Regions from separate parts of the Phytopseudomonas daroniae genome, predicted to be linked through region 1. Evidence: predicted binding sites of a transcription regulator. Region 1 holds the regulator's gene; each other region holds the start of a gene.

Region 1 (4,986 bases):
AGCATGCTCGGGACGTCGAGAATCAGGGCGATCCGCCCGTCGCCGGTGATGGTCGCACCGGAGATGCCAGGCGTGCCTTGCAGCATTTTGCCCAGCGGCTTGATCACCACCTCTTCCTGGCCGACCAGCTGATCGACGACGAAGCCGATCCGCTGGTTGCCGATGCTGAGAATCACCACATGGCCTTCGACCTGCTCTTCGTGGGCAGCCTTGCTCACCAGCCAGCGCTTGAGATAGAACAGCGGCAGCGCCTTGTCGCGGACGATCACCACTTCCTGCCCGTCGACCACGTTGGTGCGCGACAGATCGAGGTGGAAGATCTCGTTGACGTTGACCAGCGGGAAAGCGAATGCCTGATTGCCGAGCATCACCATCAGCGTCGGCATGATCGCCAGGGTCAACGGTACCTTGATGACGATCTTCGAGCCCTGGCCCTTCTGCGAGAACACGTTGACCGTGCCGTTGAGCTGGGAAATCTTGGTCTTCACCACGTCCATGCCGACGCCGCGGCCGGACACGTCGGAAATCTCGGTCTTGGTCGAGAAACCGGGGGCGAAGATCAGGTTGTAGCATTCCAGATCGGTCAGGCGGTCGGCCGCATCCTTGTCCAGCAGGCCTTTTTCCACGGCCTTGCTGCGCAACACGTCGGCGTCCATCCCCTTGCCGTCATCGGTAATCATCAGCAGGATGTGGTCGCCTTCCTGCTCGGCAGACAACACCACTCGCCCGGTGCGCGACTTACCGGTGGCTTCGCGCTCTTCCGGGCTTTCCACGCCATGGTCGACGGCGTTGCGCACCAAGTGCACCAGTGGATCGGCCAGCGCTTCGACCAGGTTCTTGTCCAGATCGGTCTCTTCGCCAACCAGCTCCAGGTTGATTTCCTTCTTCAACTGACGAGCCAGGTCGCGAACCAGCCGCGGGAAGCGCCCGAAGACCTTCTTGATCGGCTGCATGCGGGTCTTCATGACTGCCGTCTGCAGATCGGCGGTGACCACGTCGAGGTTGGAGACGGCCTTGGACATGGTCTCGTCGCCGCTGTTGAGCCCCAGGCGCACCAGGCGGTTACGCACCAGCACCAGTTCGCCGACCATGTTCATGATCTCGTCCAGGCGTGCGGTGTCGACCCGTACCGTGGTTTCCGCCTCACTCGCTGGCGCAGCGGCGGCGGCCGGTGCGGCTGCTGTTTTTGCCTTGGCTGGCTCGACCTTGGCCGCCGGCGCAGGAGCTGCCTTGCTGGCGGCGGGTGCAACGGGCTTGGCTTCGGGCTTCGGAGCAGGTGCAATGGGCGCAATGGCGGTCGGCTCGACGAACTTGCCTTTGCCGTGCAACTGATCGAGCAGAGCCTCGAACTCGTCGTCGGTGATTTCATCGCCCTGCGCCGCAGAACTGGCGGGTGCGGCAGGAGCAGCCGATACAGGCGCCTCAGCCGGCGTGCTGGCGAATTGTCCTTTACCGTGCAACTGATCGAGCAAGGCTTCGAATTCGTCGTCGGTTATATCGTCGCCGTTACCACCGCTCGCGGCACTGACCGGCGCAGGCACCTCGACAGCGGGCGTTGCGGAGGTCGCGAACTGTCCCTTGCCATGCAGTTGGTCAAGCAGCGATTCGAATTCATCATCGCTGATTTCGTCGTCCGAGCCGCTCGCCTGCGGTTGCGGCTCATCGCCCAGGGCATCGAGCAATTGTTCGAATTCGCTGTCCGTAATGTCCGTCGATGCCTCTGCGGCCGGCTCGACTGGTGCAACGACCGTGACCGGGGCAGGCGCTGCGGCAGGAGCGGGTTCGGCCAGGCGCGCCAGAGCTGCCAGCAGCTCGGGAGAGGCCGGTGTCGGCTTGGTGCGCTCGCGCACTTCGGTGAACATGCCATTGACGGCATCCAGTGCTTCGAGCACCACGTCCATCAATTCCGAGTCGACACGACGCGCACCCTTGCGCAGGATGTCGAACACGTTCTCGGCGATATGGCAGCACTCCACCAGCTCATTGAGCTGCAAGAAACCGGCCCCGCCTTTTACCGTGTGAAATCCCCGAAAAATCGCATTGAGCAGGTTCATATCGTCCGGGCGGCTTTCCAGCTCCACCAATTGCTCGGACAACTGCTCGAGAATCTCGCCGGCCTCTACCAGGAAATCCTGGAGGATTTCTTCATCGGCGCCGAAGCTCATATGACGTGCTCCTAAAATCCCAGGCTGGACAGCAAATCGTCGACGTCGTCCTGGGAGGATGCGACATCATCACGCTTATCGGCATGAATCTGCGGACCTTCACCGTGGGACGCATCTTTTTGTTTGTTCTGCTCGACACGCAACTCGTCGTGATTGTGTTCGATGCCGGCGAAGCGATCGACCTGGCTGGCCATCAACATGAGCTTCAGCAGGTTGCTCTCTACCTCGGTCACCAGTTGCGTGACACGCTTGATCACTTGCCCGGTCAGATCCTGATAGTCCTGCGCCAGTAAAATGTCGTTGAGATGCCCGGACAGCTTGCTGCTGTCGCGTTGGCTGCGCGCAAGAAACAGCTCGATGCGCTTGGCCAGCTCACGGAAAGCCTCAGCCCCCATTTCACGGCGCATGAAACGCCCCCAATCCTCGCTCAGGGCATCGGCTTCGCTGCTCAGGTCATTGACCAGTGGCGCGCTCTGCTCGACCAGATCCATGGTGCGATTGGCTGCGCGCTCGGTCATGGTCACGACGTAATTGAGCCGCTCGGTGGCGTCGGATATCTGCGAGACTTCCTGGGCGTGAGGCACCCGGGGATCGAGCTGAAAATTGACGATGGCGTTATGCAGCTCACGCGTGAGCTTGCCGACTTCGTGGTAAAGACCCCGGTCGCGCGCCTTGTTCAGTTCATTGATCAGCTGTATCGCTTCACCAAAGTTGCCTTGTTCAAGGCTGTTTACCAGTTGGCGGGCATTGCTTTTCAGGGTCGACTCGAGGCCGGCCTCTTGAGAATCATCGTGTTCCATAACAACCTCGCGGCAGACATCAGCCGTTGACCCGCTCGAATATTTTCTCAATCTTTTCTTTGAGCACCTGAGCGGTGAATGGCTTGACCACATAGCCGTTCACACCGGCTTGGGCGGCCTCGATGATCTGATCGCGCTTGGCCTCTGCCGTAACCATCAGCACCGGCATCTGCTTCAAGCGCTCATCCGCACGCACTGCACGCAGCAAGTCGATACCGCTCATGCCCGGCATGTTCCAGTCGGTCACCAGAAAGTCGAAGCTACCGCTTTGCAGCATCGGCAATGCGGTGGTGCCGTCGTCGGCTTCCGCCGTGTTGGTGAACCCCAGATCACGCAAGAGGTTCTTGATGATCCGTCGCATCGTCGAGAAATCATCGACGATGAGGATTTTCATGTTCTTGTCCAAGTCGACCTCCGTACAGTCCTAAAACGCCTTCAGCATTCCGAAGCGCTTATAAATCGTGAAACCGGCCTGGCGGAACGCCACAAAACCATTGCGCCCTGCTTTGCTGCGTTCACTGTGTTTTCCAGCGCCCTGCCAATTCTCAAAAATATGCGCAAGGCCTGCTGCGTGTCGGCCCTGCTGCGTTGAAAACACCCTGGGTTGCCAGCCCAGTCGACAAGCCGCTTGCGGCTAACGCACGTCAGTGCGGGCCAGAAGCGAGTAGTGCTCATTTTTACCAACAGTAAGTCGCCCGCGACTCCGACCGCTTCCCCACCTGCTTTCGCGGGGGCGCCTAACCCTTGCTGAGCTCTACCCTTGAAAAAACTCTTATGCGCGCCAATCCACTAACCGCGCGCGTAAACGCGCGGCACACTGACTGTGCAATTGGCTGACTCGCGACTCACTAACTCCCAGTACCTCGCCGATTTCCTTGAGGTTCAATTCCTCATCGTAATACAGCGACAACACCAACCGCTCACGCTCCGGCAGATTGCTGATGGCATCGACCAGAGCCGCCTGGAAACGATCATCTTCCAGTTCATGCGAAGGCCCGTGGTGCAGGGAACTCGTGTCTTCCTGCAGCCCACCACTCTCGCCTTCCTGCAACAGGTCGTCGAAACTGAATAAGCGGCTGCCCAAAGTGTCGCCAAGAATGCCGTAGTAATCCCCGAGACTCAATTGGAGTTCGGCAGCAACCTCCTGATCTTTAGCGTCTCTTCCGGTTCTCGCTTCGATTTTTCGAATTGCGTCGCTGACCATCCGGCTGTTGCGGTGTACCGAACGTGGTGCCCAATCGCCCTTGCGCACCTCATCGAGCATGGAGCCACGAATGCGAATCCCGGCAAAGGTCTCGAAACTGGCGCCCTTGCCAGCGTCATAGTTGCGGGATGCCTCGAGCAGGCCAATCATTCCGGCCTGGATCAGATCATCCACCTGCACGTTGGCGGGCAGACGCGCCAGCAGGTGATAGGCAATGCGCTTGACCAACGGCGCGTAACGCTCAATCAATTGATGCTGTGAATCCCGTGCCTGTGTCTTGCTATACATGCGGAGTCCAGAGGCTGTCGTCATACAGCCGTGTCTGCAGTCGGTTGTTGCACCAAGCGCTCGACGAAGAACTCCAGATGGCCTCGCGGATTGGCCGGCAACGGCCATGCGTCAACCTTCTGGGCAATCGCCTTGAACGCCAGCGCGCACTTCGAACGAGGGAACGCCTCATACACCGCACGCTGTTTCTGTACGGCTTTGCGTACCGACTCGTCGTAAGGCACCGCACCCACATACTGCAGCGCGACATCCAGGAAACGGTCGGTGACCTTGGTCAGCTTAGCAAACAGGTTGCGGCCCTCCTGCGGGCTGTGCGCCATATTGGCGAGCACCCGGAAACGATTCATGCCGTGGTCACGATTGAGCAGCTTGATCAGCGCGTAGGCATCGGTGATCGAGGTCGGCTCGTCGCACACCACCACCAGTACTTCCTGGGCGGCGCGCACGAAGCTCACCACCGAGTCGCCGATACCGGCGGCGGTGTCCACGATCAGTACGTCGAGGTTGTCGCTGATATCGCTGAATGCCT
Region 2 (4,986 bases), on a different contig from region 1:
TGCCGTCTGCGCGCCCTGGCGGGTTTCGTCGGCGACGCTGTCCACCGCTCCAGCGATCTGATGCACGCTGCGGTTGATCTCCTCGGCCACTGCGGTCTGTTCCTCGGCGGCGCTGGCGATCTGCGCGTTCATCGCATTGATGGTACCGATCAGCCCGGCGATGGCATCCAGCGAGGTGCCGGCCTTGTTGGCCTGTTCGCTGGTGATGTCGCCGGCATCGCTGGACTGACGCATGGCGTTGACCGCGTCCCGCGTGCCGCTCTGCAGTCGGTCGATCATGCCCTGGATCTCCTGAGTGCTTTGCTGGGTACGACTGGCCAGCGCCCGCACCTCGTCGGCGACCACGGCGAAGCCACGGCCAGCCTCGCCGGCGCGCGCGGCCTCGATGGCCGCATTGAGGGCCAGCAGGTTGGTCTGTTCGGCGATCGAGCGGATCACGTCGAGCACACTGACAATCGAGTGCACGTCCTTCTGCAGGTTATCGAGAGATGTGCCGCTGCCGCGAATGTCGCCGACCAGGGAGTGGATACGTGCGATGCTGCCGTCCACCACCTGTTTGGCCGCCTGGCCTTCGCGATCCGTCTGCTGTGCAGCTTCTGCAGCGCCCTGGGCGCTCTTCGCCACTTCGTGGGCCGCGGCAGACATCTCGTTGATGGCTGTGGCGACCTGATCCGTTTCATGGCGCTGACGCTCCATGGCCTGTTCCGAACGCTGGGCCTGGGCGGAGACTTGGCCGACCAGCTCGGTCAATTGGCCGGTCATGTCAACGATCTGCCGCACCAGGCCATGCACCTTCTCGACGAAACGGTTGAACGAGCCGGCTAGCTCTCCCAGCTCGTCGTTGCTGTCGATGGGCAGACGCCGGGTCAGATCGCCCTCGCCAGCGGCTATGTCGTCCAGGTTGGCCTTGATCTGCTGCAACGGACGCAGAAAGGTGTTGCTGAGGATCAGACCGACCACGCCGAACACCACCAGCAACACCCCGCCGATAACCATGATACTGGTGATGATGGTGCCTACACGCTGGTCGATTTCTTCCTGCACCCCGGCGATCTGTGCCTCGACGCCGTCGAGATTCAGCGCTGTACCGATGGCCATGTCCCATTTCGGCAGGTAGTAGCTGTAGGCGAGCTTGGGCACCTGCACCGCCTCGTTACTGGGCAACGGCGAGGAATAATTGACGTAGTAGCTGTTGTCCTTGGCAACGCGCACCAGTTCGCGGTTGATGTACACGCCGTTTACATCGCGCCGATTCGAAAGATCGTTGCCGACGTCCACCGGGCTGGTACTGCGGAACAGTCGCACCACATTGGAATCATGGCCGAAGAAGTAGCCATCCTCGCCGTACTTGATCTTCGCCAGAATGGCGATGGCCTGCTCGCGACTGGCCAGATCGCCATTGGGCGCCGCGTCGTACAACTGCTGTACGGATCCCAGTGCGATGGACATGTAGTTCTGCAGTTCGCTGCGTTTTTCCTCAAGCAGGCGGCTGCGGGTTTCTTCCACCTCCTGCTCGGCCAGACCGTACAGCACCTTGGCCGCAGCACCGCTGAGCACCACAGCGAACAGCAATACGGGGATCAGAGCCAACAGAACGACTTTCGATTTCAAGGTCAGGCGCATTTTTGTTTTCCTTGTGAGCCATACGAAATACAACGGAGCTACCATCCATATCGGCAGCCCCGTCGAGAACGTTAAACCCAACCGTCGAACGGGCACATCATGACCCCGCTCAAAGGCTCGCTTCAGGATGCAAGTGGTTTAGCGGCTGGGCCTCCAGCCTTTTTAACGCTGCATGAGCGATGCGCAGCCGTCACAGCACCATCGCGGCGACCCAGCCGAACACCAGCAGCGGCAGGTTGTAGTGCAGGAAGGTGGGCACCACGGTGTCCCAGACATGGTTGTGCTGGCCGTCGACATTGAGGCCGGCGGTCGGGCCTAGGGTCGAGTCCGAGGCAGGCGAACCGGCATCGCCAATGGCGCCGGCGGTGCCGACGATGCATACCGTGGCCAGCGGGCTGAAGCCCATTTGCATGCAGAGCGGTACGAAGATCGCGGCAATGATCGGCACCGTGGAAAACGACGAGCCGATGCCCATGGTCACCAGCAGGCCGACCAGCAACATCATCAGCACGCCCAGGCCCTTGCTGTCGCCGATCCACGCGGCGCTGGCGTCCACCAACCCTTTGACCTCGCCGGTCTCGCGCATCACTTCAGCGAAACCCGAGGCGGCGATCATGATGAAACCGATCATCGCCATCATCTTCATGCCTTCGGTGAACAGATCGTCGGTTTCCTTCCAGCGCACGATGCCCGAAGCGGAGAACACCACGAAACCGAGCAGCGCGCCGATGATCATCGAATCGAGCCACAGTTGCGCGCCGAACGCGATGGCCACGGCCACACCCGCTACCACCAGGCTGCGGCGGTTGTAAGCGACATCCACGCGCTCGGTACGCTCGACCAGCGCCAAGTCGTAACTGCGCTTGCGACGGTAGCTGTACAGCGCCAGCAACAGACCCGTGACCATCCCCATGGCCGGGATCAGCATGGCATGGCTGACGTTCACGCCTGTCACATCCACTCCGCTGCGTACCACGTTGGCCAGCAGGATTTCGTTGAGAAAGATGTTGCCGAAACCCACCGGCAGGAACATGTAGGGCGTGATCAGACCGAAGGTGAGCACGCAGGCGATCAGTCGTCGGTCGATCTGCAACCGGGTGATGACGAAAAGCAGCGGTGGCACCAGCAACGGGATGAAGGCGATATGGATCGGCAGGATGTTCTGCGAAGAAATCGCTACTGCCAACAGCAGCCCCACCAGCATCCACTTCAGCGAACCGCCGCCACGCGAATCCTGCCGCCCGACCATGACCAGTGCCTTGTCGGCGAGCGCGTGGGCCAGCCCCGACTTGGCGATCGCCACGGCAAAGGCCCCCAGCAAGGCATAGGAAAGCGCCACGGTGGCACCACCACCCAGACCTTTGTTGAACGCGGCCAGTGAGCCTTCGATGCCCAGACCACCGATCATACCGCCTGCCAGAGCGCCGACGATCAGCGCCACCACCACGTGCACCCGGCAAAGGCTGAGAATCAGCATGATGCCGACGGCGGCGATAACTGCGTTCATGAAAGGCTCCTGGAATCACCGCGCAAGCGACGGCCCGTTGGGGTGGCAGCCAAGGGTGGCTGTCCACAAAAAGCGTCGCACTCTGCCGGAAGCTGACTTGGGTGTCAAAAATCCGCACGAGAATGGCCACAAGGTTTATCGAACGCACCGCAAGAACGGTTCTAAGCAAATAGCACAAACGTCTTTCCCGCTTCTGGCAACGGGCATTAGCCTCACGCCTTTTATCAATGGAGGATCCACATGCTCGATATCGTCCTGGTTGCCGGCTCAAGCCGCCCTGACAGCCAATCCGCAAAAGTCGCCCACTTTCTGCGCCAACGCCTGATCACGCTGGGCAAGACCAGCGCCGAACTGAGCCAGATCATCGATCTGGGCACAGGCCCCCTGCCCCTGTGGCCGGCCGAAGACAAAGGCACCTGGCCGGACTACAGCCAACGTCTGAAAAGTGCCGATGCGGTGGTGGTGATCGCTCCCGAGTGGAACGGTATGGCCGGGCCGGCGATCAAGAACTTCTTCATCTATGCCAGCAAGGCCGAACTGGCGCACAAGCCGGGTCTGCTGGTCGGCGTTTCTTCGGGCATTGGCGGCGGTAGCCCGATCGCCGAGCTGCGCAGCTCGAGCTACAAGAACTGTCGCGTGAACTACCTGCCGGAGCACCTGATCATCCGCCAGGTGACCAAGGTGCTGAACGACGAGCAACCGGTCAGTGAAGACGACATCCGCATTCGTGCGCGTATCGATTACACCCTGGACATCCTCGCTCAGTACGGTGAAGCCCTGAAACCGGTGCGTGCGAACATCGATCTCAGTGATCCGGCATTCACCAACGGCATGTAAGCGAGCGTGTCGAACTGCCGTTCAGCGCGTGCGCAGCGGCAGTCCGACCCTGACGCGAAGCCCACCCAGATCACTGTCATGCAGCGATATCGTGCCGCCCCAGGCGTCGACGATATCGCGCACGATGCCTAGCCCCAGGCCGTGTCCGGCGGTCTGCTCATCCAGGCGAATGCCACGGCTGAGCACGTCCTCACGACGCTCGCCTTCGATCCCCGGGCCGTCGTCATCGACCGTGAGAACATAGGCCTCGGTCGTACGCTCGATATGCAGGCGTACCTGACTGTCCGCCCATTTGCAGGCGTTATCGAGCAGATTACCGAGCAGTTCCAGCAGATCCTCGCGGTCGCGCGGCAAGCGCAAGTCTGACGGCACGGTTTGCCAGCTCAGCTTCAGGTCACTGGCGTGGATCATGCCCAGAGTCGCGAACAATCCCGGCAGTTCTTCCTGGCAATCGAAATGAGCACCGGGCAAGGCTTCGCCGGCCAAGCGGGCACGCCCCAACTCACGAGCGATACGCTGCTCGATCTGTTGCAGATGTTCGATCAGGTTGTCACGCAGCTCCGGGTGGGCGCGCAGTTCGTCCCGAGCAGCCAGATTGACCAGCACCGCCAGCGGCGTCTTCAGGGCGTGCCCGAGGTTGCCGAGGGCGTTGCGTGAGCGCTTCAGGGTTTCTTCGGTGTGGGCCAGCAGATGGTTGATCTGCTCGACCAGGGGCTCCAGCTCCTCGGGCACCCTTTCATCCAGTTCGGAACGCTGGCCTTCCTGCAGTTGGGCGATCTGTACTCGTGTCTGTTCCAGCGGGCGCAGCGCCCGACTGACCGCCAGGCGCTGCAGCAACAGAATCAGTGCCAGGCTGCCAAGCCCCAGGCCGAGGCCGATGCGTTGCACGCGCCGGAAGCTTTCCAGCACGGGCGTGTAGTCACGCGCCACGGAGATGGTCAGTTGCTGGCCAAATCGCCGGTACTCCCCGCGGTAGGCCACCAGCAATTGCCCCTGGGGCCCGTCCTGCAGTTCGGGCT
Region 3 (4,986 bases), on a different contig from region 1:
ATGCAGGTGGTGCGGTTCTTCGACCAGAAGCGCAATACCCTGGTGTATCTGGTCTACAGCGACCGGATCATCGAAGGCAGTCCGCAGAATGCGGTGACCGCCATTCCGATTCTGCCCTGGCCGGAAGCGGGTTGATTCCCTGGGCGAGCGACGGGCTCTTTAAAGGCCCTCGCTCGCTCCAGGTTCGTGAGCATCCGCCCACAAGCCGTTTTCCGTTGGTGATTTTCAGATTCGGAAGCGTGCGACGAGCGTGTTGAGATCCACGGCCAGGCGCGAGAGCTCCTGGCTGGCGGCGCTGGCCTGGTTGGCGCCGGCGGATGTCTGCAGTGACAGGTCGCGAATGTTCACCAGGTTGCGATCGACTTCCCGGGCGACCTGAGCCTGCTCCTCCGATGCACTGGCGATCACCAGATTGCGTTCGTTGATCATCGCGATCGCTTCGGTGATCTGTTCCAGTGCGGTTCCGGCACCTTTTGCGACTTCCAGCGTCGAGCGTGCTCGATCATTGCTGTTCTGCATGGCGGCAACGGTTTTTTCGGTGCCCACCTGAATGCCGCCGATCATGCCCTCGATTTCCTGGGTCGATTGCTGGGTGCGGTGCGCCAGGGCGCGAACCTCGTCGGCGACCACTGCGAATCCACGCCCGGCATCGCCAGCCCGTGCTGCCTCGATGGCGGCGTTGAGAGCCAGCAGATTGGTCTGTTCGGCAATCGAGCGAATCACGTCGAGCACCTTGCTGATCTCACGAATCTGCTCGGCGAGCTGTTCGACTTCGCTGGAGGTGGTTGTCACATCCTTGGTCAACTGGCTGATCGAGTCGACGGTTTCGCGTACCTGCTCACGGCCTCGCAGTGCGGTGGTGTTCGATTGCTGAGAGGCTTCCGAGGTGCTCACCGCATTTCGCGCCACTTCTTCCACGGCGGCGGTCATCTCGTTGACAGCGGTGGCGGCCTGTTCGATTTCGGTGCTCTGCTGGTGCAGGCCGCGGGTGGAGTCCTCGGTGACCGCATGCAGTTCCTCTGAGGCCGACGCCAGCTGATTGGATGAGTCGGCAATGCTCTGGATGGCGGCGTGCAGATTCTTCTGCATGGCCTGCAGGGCGGTCATCAGGCGAGCCGGCTCGTCTGTGCCTGTCACCTGAATGCTCTGGGTCAGGTCGCCGGTAGCGATGACTTCGGCTACGCGCAGAGATTCGCCCAGTGGGCCGACGATGCTGCGGGTCAGTACCACGGCCAATAGCACGGTCAGGGCAATGCTGATGATCAGCGTGGTGATGACCATTTTTTCGGCGTTGTGGAAGGCGGCCTGGCTGGCATTCGTGGACTGCATGGCGCCATCATTGTTGAAGTGTGAGAGGTTTTTGAGCGCGGCGGCCAATCCGTCGGCGTAGGTTGATAGCGGCCCGGTAGCGAGCTGCGTGGCTTCGTCGATGCGGCCGGCGCGTGCCGCAGACACTACCTGTTGCTGCAGGTTGGAGTATTCGCCGTAGGCTTTGCGGAGTTGCTCGAATAGCGCTTGCTCTTGTGGCCCGCTGACGAGCTTGGCGTAGGTATCGAATTGACCCGGAACGGATTGTGCGATGCCATCGATCACGGCGAGGGTGCTTTGCCGCTCGGATTCGTTTGTCAGCAAGGCGCTCCTCAGCGTCAGGGCTCGGATGCGCCCTATGCTGGTGGCCAGTCCTTCGGTAGAGACCAGGGATGGCAGCCAATTGTCGCGGATTTGATCCGAGGCGGCATTCATGCGGTTCATCTGCGACAGCGCGAAGAGCCCGAGCCCCAGCAGCAGGGTTGCCAGTAATGCGAACGCCAGACCGGCGCGTTTTCCAATATCCAAACCTCTTAACCACATAGCGGAGTTCCTTCCCGTTTTCCGTGCACCATGCCACGGATGACTTTCACCGTATCGGCAGGAGGGTCTTTTGCTTGACTGGATTGTCTTGTGAGCGAGAGGGCTGGTGCGAGGCCTGCCAGGTGGAGGAAGGCGGCGTCTCTACTTTTCCATAGGCAATAAAAAACCGACCCTGAGGTCGGTTTTTCATGAAACGGGTAGTTTAAGCAGCAGCTTGGCTGAGTGCTTTAACATGACCGTTCAGGCGGCTCTTGTGACGAGCGGCCTTGTTCTTGTGGATGATGCCTTTATCGGCCATACGGTCGATAACAGGCACAGCCAGAACGTAAGCAGCTTGTGCTTTTTCGTGGTCTTTGGCGTCGATAGCCTTGACTACGTTCTTGATGTAGGTACGAACCATGGAGCGCAGGCTGGCGTTATGGCTACGACGCTTCTCAGCCTGTTTTGCGCGTTTTTTGGCAGAAGGTGTATTGGCCACCGTCAAGCTCCTCGAAAACTAAGGGGTTACAGACAAATAAGGCCGCGAATCATGCAGGCGAGCGAAGCACTTGTCAAGGTCGATACTTGGTCAGTCGTCGTAGAGCCGTTGCAAGAAAGGATGCTTTATCAGGCCGGCGATTCTACACTCCTGGCCCGCACTTGTGGCGTTGCACCTTCGTGCGGTGTCGCGGTCTGTTGCTGGCGCGTGACGAGCGTTGCGCGTGTGGATCAAGTAAACGCTGATTGAGCATCCCTGCCGAATGAATCTTCTCAAGTCGCTGGCCGCGGTCAGCTCCATCACCATGCTGTCGCGGATTCTCGGTTTCGTGCGCGACACCATCATGGCCAGGATCTTCGGTGCGGGCATCGCCTCGGATGCCTTCGTGGTGGCGTTCAAACTGCCCAACCTGCTGCGCCGTATTTTTGCCGAGGGTGCCTTTTCCCAGGCCTTCGTGCCGATCCTGGCGGAGTACAAAACCCAGAAAGGCGAGGAGGCGACTCGTACTTTCGTCGCTTATGTGGCCGGCCAACTGACCCTGGTGCTGGCACTGGTGACGCTGCTTGGCGTGCTGGCTGCACCCTGGATCGTCTGGGCGTCGGCACCGGGCTTCAGCGACAACCCCGAGCGTTTCGAGCTGACCAGCGATCTGCTGCGGGTGACCTTTCCTTATATATTCCTGATTTCGCTGTCGTCCTTCGTCGGTGCGTTGCTCAACACCTGGAACCGGTTCGCCGTACCGGCTTTCGTGCCGACGCTGCTCAACGTCAGCATGATTTTCTTCGCTCTGTTTCTGACGCCTTATTTCGACCCGCCGATCATGGCCATGGGCTGGGCGGTGCTGGTCGGCGGATTGCTGCAGCTGCTTTATCAACTGCCTCATTTGCGCAAGATCGGCCTGCTGGTACTGCCGCGCCTCAACCTGCGCGATAGTGGGGTGTGGCGGGTGTTGCGGCAGATGGGCCCGGCGATCCTCGGCGTCTCGGTGGCGCAGATTTCCCTGATCATCAATACCGTGTTCGCCTCCTTTCTGGTGGCTGGCTCGGTATCGTGGATGTATTACGCCGACCGCCTGATGGAGCTGCCCGCCGGAGTGCTGGGTGTGGCGCTGGGCACCATCCTGCTGCCGTCGCTGGCGAAGACTCATGCCGCGCAGGATCCTGCCGCCTACTCGAAACTGCTCGATTGGGGCCTGCGCCTGTGCATTCTGCTGGCGCTGCCCTGTGCGCTGGCCTTGGCGTTGCTGTCCGAACCGCTGGTGGTGGCGCTGTTCCAGTACGGAAAATTCACCGCCGCCGATGCCGACATGACCCAGCGCGCCTTGCTTGCCTATTCGGTGGGGCTGCTCGGCATGCTGTTGGTCAAGGTGCTGGCGCCGGCGTTCTACGCCCGCCAGGACATCCGCACGCCGGTGCGCATCGCCATGTTCACCCTGCTGATGACGCAGGTGATGAACGTGCTGTTCGTGTTCGTCATCCCGCTGGCCCATGCCGGCCTGGCCCTGGCCATCGGTCTGGCGGCCTGCCTGAATGCCGGCCTGCTGTTCTGGAAATTGCGTGCACGCGGCTTCTATCAGCCGCAACCCGGCTGGGGCCTGTTTGCCGGCAAGCTACTGGCGGCGGTGCTGGTGATGGTCGCGGTGTTGCTTGGCATGCTGTGGCTGATGCCGGCCTGGAGCGAGGGCAATATGTTGCAGCGCTTGCTGCGCCTGGGGGCGCTGGTGGCTGCTGGGGCGCTGAGCTATTTCGCGGTGCTGGGTATTCTCGGTTTCCGTCTGCGTGATTTCGCCCGTCGTTCGGTTGGCTGAGTGGGCGTGTCGTGCTAACAGTAATAGAGCACCGTATCAGCCTACCCGGCGCCAGCCGCTGTGCGTATAATTGGCCACTTTGTGAGCAAGAAGCGCGTTATGCAGCTGGTTCGAGGCCTTCATAATCTGCGGCCCCAGCATCGGGGCTGTGTCGCCACCATCGGTAATTTCGACGGCGTTCACCGTGGCCACCAGGCGATTCTGGCGCGTTTGCGTGAGCGTTCTGCGGAGCTGGGCGTACCGAGCTGCGTGGTGCTGTTCGAGCCGCAGCCGCGTGAGTATTTCGATCCCAAAGGTGCACCTGCGCGACTGAGTCGTCTGCGTGACAAGCTCGCCTTGTTGGCTGCCGAAGGCGTCGACCGCGTGCTGTGCCTGGCCTTCAACCCGCGCTTGCGTGAGTTGAGCGCAGCCGAGTTCGTGCAGCGCGTATTGCTCGATGGCCTTGGCGTTCTGCATCTTGAAGTGGGTGACGATTTCCGCTTCGGTTGCGACCGTGCCGGCGATTTCGCCTTTCTGGCCGAAGCTGCGCAGCGTGAAGGCTTTACCGTCGAGGCGGCCAAGACCGTGGAGATCGATGGCCAGCGCGTCAGCAGTACCCGCGTGCGTGAGGCTCTTGCCAGTGCTGACTTCAAGGGCGCCGAGGACATGCTCGGGCGGCCGTTCCGGATCGTCGGGCGAGTGCTGCACGGACAGAAGCTCGGTCGTCAGTTGAATGCGCCAACCGCCAACGTGCAGCTCAAGCGCAAGCGCGCACCGCTGACCGGGGTCTACCTGGTCAGCGCCGAGATAGATGGCCGGCCATGGCCCGGCGTCGCCAACATTGGCGTTCGCCCCAGCGTGGCCGGTGACG
Region 4 (4,986 bases), on a different contig from region 1:
CATAGGCGCCGAGTTCGAAGCGAACCTGGTCGTTGCCCTTGCCGGTAGCGCCGTGGGAGATGGCGTCGGCGCCAGTCTCGTTGGCGATCTCGATCAGGCGCTTGGCGATCAGCGGACGGGCGATGGAAGTACCCAGCAGGTACTCACCTTCGTAAACGGTGTTGGCGCGGAACATCGGGTAGACGAAATCGCGGACGAACTCTTCGCGCAGGTCATCGATGTAGATTTCCTTGACGCCCATGGCCTGGGCCTTGGCGCGGGCCGGCTCGACCTCTTCGCCCTGACCGAGATCGGCGGTGAAGGTCACCACTTCACAGTTATAGGTATCTTGCAGCCACTTGAGGATCACCGAGGTGTCCAGGCCACCGGAATAGGCCAGAACTACCTTTTTGACGTCCGCCATGCCATCCACTCCACGGGTTGTTCGAAAACCCGTGATTCTACTGCCCATGGGCCGCGATTTACAGGGGTGCGACAGGCGATGGCGTCAAGGCGACAGGATCAGGAGGTGGCCGCCGGCTCCGCAGTTACTGCAGGTGTCGCCTGCTCGGTGGGCTGCACGGGCGTTTCGGGCACTTTCTCCAGGCGTACCGAGACCCGTCGATTCTTGTTGCGATTGGCAGCCGTAGTGTTTGGCACCAGGGGATAACGCTCACCATGGAAGCGCATGACGATGCGTTCTTCCGGCACGCCCTGGGCCTTGAGGTACTCCATCACCGCCACAGCACGGCGGCGGGACAGGTCACGGTTGGTCAGACGGTTGCCGCTGCTGTCGGAGTGACCATCCAGCTCGATACGGTTGACTTCGGGGTCGGCCTTCATGAAATCGAGGATGATTTCCAGCTTGGCCTTGGCCATGGGGTCGAGCTCTACACCACCGCCCGGAAAGCCGATGTTGGACTGGCGCACCTGATCGAAGTTGACCGGCAGCAGCTTGGCCGTACAGTTCAGGTAATCGTCATAGGCCTTGCGGAAGCGCACCGGTAACAGCCGCACTTCGAGACTCTCACTGCCCATCGAGGTACGGTGGCGAACCAGCGGGCTACGCCCTTCCAGCAACCCGGCAAGCAGGCGCCCGGCCTGTTCCTGGCTGCTGTTGAACGGCATTTCGCCGTTACCGACACTGACCACACCGAGGTTGATATCACCGCGCCCCGGCTGCCACGGCGCGGCTGCTGCCAGCAGGGTCGCCGAGCCGCTGCCTAGCCAGCGCTCCCTCGCCTGCAAGCGGAATGTCGCCTGTTCGCCAGCGCGGCGCACGAACTCGCCCGAGCCGAAATCGGTGATCGGCTGCGTCAGGCGGCACTCGAACTGGTCGCCGGCTACCTGCCATTCGACCTTTTCCAGGCGAGTCTGGAAACTGATCGCGGCCGCAGGCAGACTCAAGCCTGCGCCGGCGAGCAATCCGACGATGAGGAAAAGAGGCTGACGCACAGCGAGCTCCACAAGAAAACACAACGTTCCCTGTGGGTATCGGTGACCACGGGAAAAACTTGAGCTACGCGATAGCCTATCTGCGGCGTGCCCCCGCCAACCTTTTCCGGTAGCATTCCGAGCATGTTTCGCCCCCGCCTGGAAGCCTCAATGACCGACCGCATCACCCTGCTGCGTCCTGACGACTGGCACATTCATCTGCGCGACGGCGCGGTACTGCCGCACACCGTCGCCGATGTCGCCCGTACCTTCGCCCGCGCGATCATCATGCCCAACCTGGTGCCGCCGGTGCGCAACGCCACCGAGGCTGATGGCTATCGCCAGCGCATCCTCGCCGCGCGGCCGGCCGACAGCCAGTTCGAGCCGTTGATGGTGCTGTACCTCACCGACCGTACCACGGGTGAAGATATCCGCGCTGCCAAGGCCAGTGGCTTCGTCCACGCGGCCAAGATGTACCCGGCGGGCGCGACCACCAACTCCGATTCCGGCGTAACCAGCCTGGACAACATCACCGGCGCCCTGGAAGCACTGGCGGAAACCGGCATGCCGCTGCTGGTACATGGTGAGGTCACTCGCGCCGATGTCGACGTTTTCGATCGCGAGAAGGCGTTCATCGACGAACATATGCGCCGCCTGGTCGAGCGTTTCCCGACCCTGAAAGTGGTGTTCGAACATATCACCACCGGCGACGCTGTCCAGTTCGTCAGGGAGGCGCCCGCCAACGTCGGTGCCACCATCACCGTCCAGCACCTCTTGTACAACCGCAACCACATGCTGGTCGGCGGCATTCGTCCGCATTTCTATTGCCTGCCGATCCTCAAGCGCAACACGCACCAGGAAGCGCTGCTCGACGCGGCCACCAGCGGCAATCCGAAGTTCTTCCTGGGCACCGATTCCGCTCCCCATGCCCGCCATGCCAAGGAAAACGCCTGCGGCTGCGCCGGTTGCTACACCGCTTATGCGGCCATCGAGCTGTATGCCGAGGCCTTCGAACAGCGCGGCGCGCTGGACAAGCTGGAAGCCTTCGCCAGCCACTTCGGCCCGGATTTCTACGGTTTACCACGCAACACCGACACCATCACTCTGGTGCGTGAATCGTGGAACGCACCGGCCAGCCTGCCTTTCGGCGAGCAGACGGTAATCCCCTTGCGCGCCGGCGAATCGCTGCGCTGGCGCCTGCTGGAGGCTGGTCAATGAGCGAAGAACAGTACGAAGACGAACAGGAACAGCCGAGCAGCAGCGGCCCGCGCCATCCCATGGCAGCGCGCTTTCGTGGCTACCTGCCCGTGGTAGTGGATGTCGAGACCGGCGGTTTCAACAGCGCCACCGATGCCCTGCTGGAAATCGCAGCCACCACCATCGGCATGGACGAGAGCGGCTACCTGTACCCGGATCACACGCATTTCTTCCGTGTCGAGCCGTTCGAAGGCGCCAATATCGAACAGGCGGCACTGGAGTTCACCGGCATCAAGCTCGATCACCCGCTGCGCATGGCGGTGAGCGAAGAGCATGCGCTGAACGAGATTTTCCGCGGCCTGCGCAAATCCCTGAAGGCCAATGGCTGCAAGCGCGCCATTCTGGTCGGCCACAACAGCAGCTTCGACCTGGGCTTTCTCAACGCCGCGGTCGCTCGCTGTGACCTCAAGCGCAATCCCTTTCACCCCTTCTCCAGCTTCGACACTGCCAGCCTCGCCGGCCTCGCCTATGGCCAGACCGTACTGGCCAAGGCGTGCCAGGCCGCCGGCATCGAGTTCGACGGCCGTGAAGCCCACTCCGCCCGCTACGACACCGAGAAGACCGCGGAGCTGTTCTGCGGCATCGTCAATCGCTGGAAGGAAATGGGCGGCTGGGAAGATTTCGACGAGTGAATGCCATGAAAAAATATCAGATCTTCATCGACGGACAGGCCGGCACCACGGGCCTGCAGATTCGCCAGCGGCTGGCCAGCCATCCGCAGATCGAAGTGGTCACCATCGACCACGACAAACGCCGCGACGCAGACGCCAAGCTCGAACTGATGCGCTCGGTAGACGTCACCGTGCTGTGCCTGCCGGACGATGCCGCCAAGGAAACCGCCATTCAGGCCCGCGAAGTCGGCTGCCGGGTGCTGGACGCCAGCTCAGCGCACCGTACCGCCAATGACTGGGTATTCGGTATGGCCGAGCTGGCCAAGGGCCAACGCGAAGCCATTGCCAAGGCCAGCGCCGTGAGCAACCCGGGCTGCTATGCCACCGGTGCCATCCTGTTGCTACGCCCGCTGATCGACGCCGGTCTGCTGAGCTCGGATCGCGAGCTATGCATCAACGCCGTATCCGGCTACACCGGTGGCGGTACCAAGATGGTCGAGCGCTACCAGCAGGACGACGCGCCGGTCTACGCCGCTTATGGCCTGGGTTTCGATCACAAGCACATTCCGGAAATCCAGCACTGGAGTGGCCTGCAGGCACGCCCCATCTTCCAGCCGGCGGTCGGCAGCTACGATCAGGGCATGCTGGTGATGATTCCGCTGCAAGGCAGCAACGGCATCGAGCTGCAAAAAGCCCTGAACGACTATTACCAGGGCGAGCAGTTCGTGCAGGTTCTGCCTTACAACGAAATTCCCGCCGATTCGGCACCGTTCATCACGCCCCATGGCCTGAACGGCAGCAATCGCGCCGAGCTGCAAGTGTACGGTGCCGGCAATGGCAAGCAGGCCCTGCTGGTGGCCAAGCTCGATAACCTCGGCAAAGGCGCTTCGGGTGCCGCGGTGCAGAACCTCAATATCATGCTCGGCCTGGATGAAGGGCTGTGCACGCAGATTGACTGAGCCCTGCCCTGTGAATAAAAACCGGCTCGCGAGCCGGTTTTTTTATGGCCTGCCATCCCTGGCGGCCACCCTTCAGGCCGTCGCAAGCGACGTTAAAAATGGCTCCCGACCATTTTTTATCGAGATACGATCTGCGAGAAAGCGCTACCGAGCACTAGTGCTGCAGCATCTCGAACGAGCTGACCGATCAGGCAGATTACCGCTCATCCAAAGTTGCGATCTTCCGCCAATCAAGACCCAATTTATCTTTGACACGCATTCTCATTAACATTAGTATCCTTCGCCATCAGTCTCAGCCAAGCGACGGGCCAAGCCATGTACGTCTGCCTTTGCGAAGGTGTCACCGACGGTCAGATCCGCGAAGCAATCTATGAAGGTTGCTGCAGCTACCGTGAAGTTCGTGAAACCCTGAGTGTTGCCAGCCAATGCGGTAAATGCGCATGCCTGGCCAAGCAGGTGGTTCGCCAAACGCTGGGCGAAATGCAACAAAGTCAGGCAGTAATGGCCTACCCAGGAAATTTTGTCGCAGCCTGAATATCGCATTTTTTAAAGAACCGGATCTCGCATCCGGTTTTTTTATGCCTGAAATTCAATGAGTTAGCGCCAAGACGCACAACTTAAACACTCTCATTTATATTTATTTTTACTTATATTTCAATAACTTACGTTTGACAGTCTTATTTTGCAAGCCCAGAATTCCCTATCGGTTACTCAATTCCAGGCAAGGTGGACAGCACACATGAAAG

What was found. Region 1 encodes FliA, which starts transcription of late flagellar genes. Its sites were predicted from a motif close to CTAAAGTTTNNNNNNNNNNNGCCGNTAA; they were not measured.
Region 2: DNK10_RS17315 (methyl-accepting chemotaxis protein) is a predicted target of FliA. The motif match lies at 1,671-1,698, and genes of this name have one in related genera.
Region 3: DNK10_RS17955 (methyl-accepting chemotaxis protein) is a predicted target of FliA. The motif match lies at 1,903-1,930, and genes of this name have one in related genera.
Region 4: DNK10_RS20830 (flagellar protein MotY) is a predicted target of FliA. The motif match lies at 1,471-1,498, and genes of this name have one in related genera.

Annotation. Positions count from the first base shown of each region.
Region 1 is NZ_QJUJ01000005.1:198,919-203,904, forward strand. It holds gene DNK10_RS14330 (chemotaxis protein CheA) at 1-2,165, opposite strand, end outside; gene DNK10_RS14335 (protein phosphatase CheZ) at 2,177-2,965, opposite strand; gene DNK10_RS14340 (chemotaxis response regulator CheY) at 2,985-3,359, opposite strand; gene fliA (RNA polymerase sigma factor FliA) at 3,738-4,481, opposite strand; gene fleN (MinD/ParA family protein) at 4,478-4,986, opposite strand, start outside.
Region 2 is NZ_QJUJ01000007.1:175,319-180,304, reverse strand. It holds gene DNK10_RS17315 (methyl-accepting chemotaxis protein) at 1-1,623, opposite strand, end outside; gene DNK10_RS17310 (Na+/H+ antiporter family protein) at 1,814-3,130, opposite strand; gene DNK10_RS17305 (NADPH-dependent FMN reductase) at 3,371-3,967, shown strand; gene DNK10_RS17300 (sensor histidine kinase) at 3,989-4,986, opposite strand, start outside.
Region 3 is NZ_QJUJ01000008.1:41,664-46,649, forward strand. It holds gene DNK10_RS17950 (CreA family protein) at 1-135, shown strand, start outside; gene DNK10_RS17955 (methyl-accepting chemotaxis protein) at 226-1,851, opposite strand; gene rpsT (30S ribosomal protein S20) at 2,054-2,329, opposite strand; gene murJ (murein biosynthesis integral membrane protein MurJ) at 2,592-4,136, shown strand; gene ribF (bifunctional riboflavin kinase/FAD synthetase) at 4,236-4,986, shown strand, end outside.
Region 4 is NZ_QJUJ01000010.1:107,939-112,924, forward strand. It holds gene DNK10_RS20825 (argininosuccinate synthase) at 1-403, opposite strand, end outside; gene DNK10_RS20830 (flagellar protein MotY) at 502-1,434, opposite strand; gene pyrC (dihydroorotase) at 1,585-2,631, shown strand; gene rnt (ribonuclease T) at 2,628-3,302, shown strand; gene argC (N-acetyl-gamma-glutamyl-phosphate reductase) at 3,308-4,240, shown strand; gene DNK10_RS20850 (bacterioferritin-associated ferredoxin) at 4,556-4,774, shown strand; gene bfr (bacterioferritin) at 4,980-4,986, shown strand, end outside.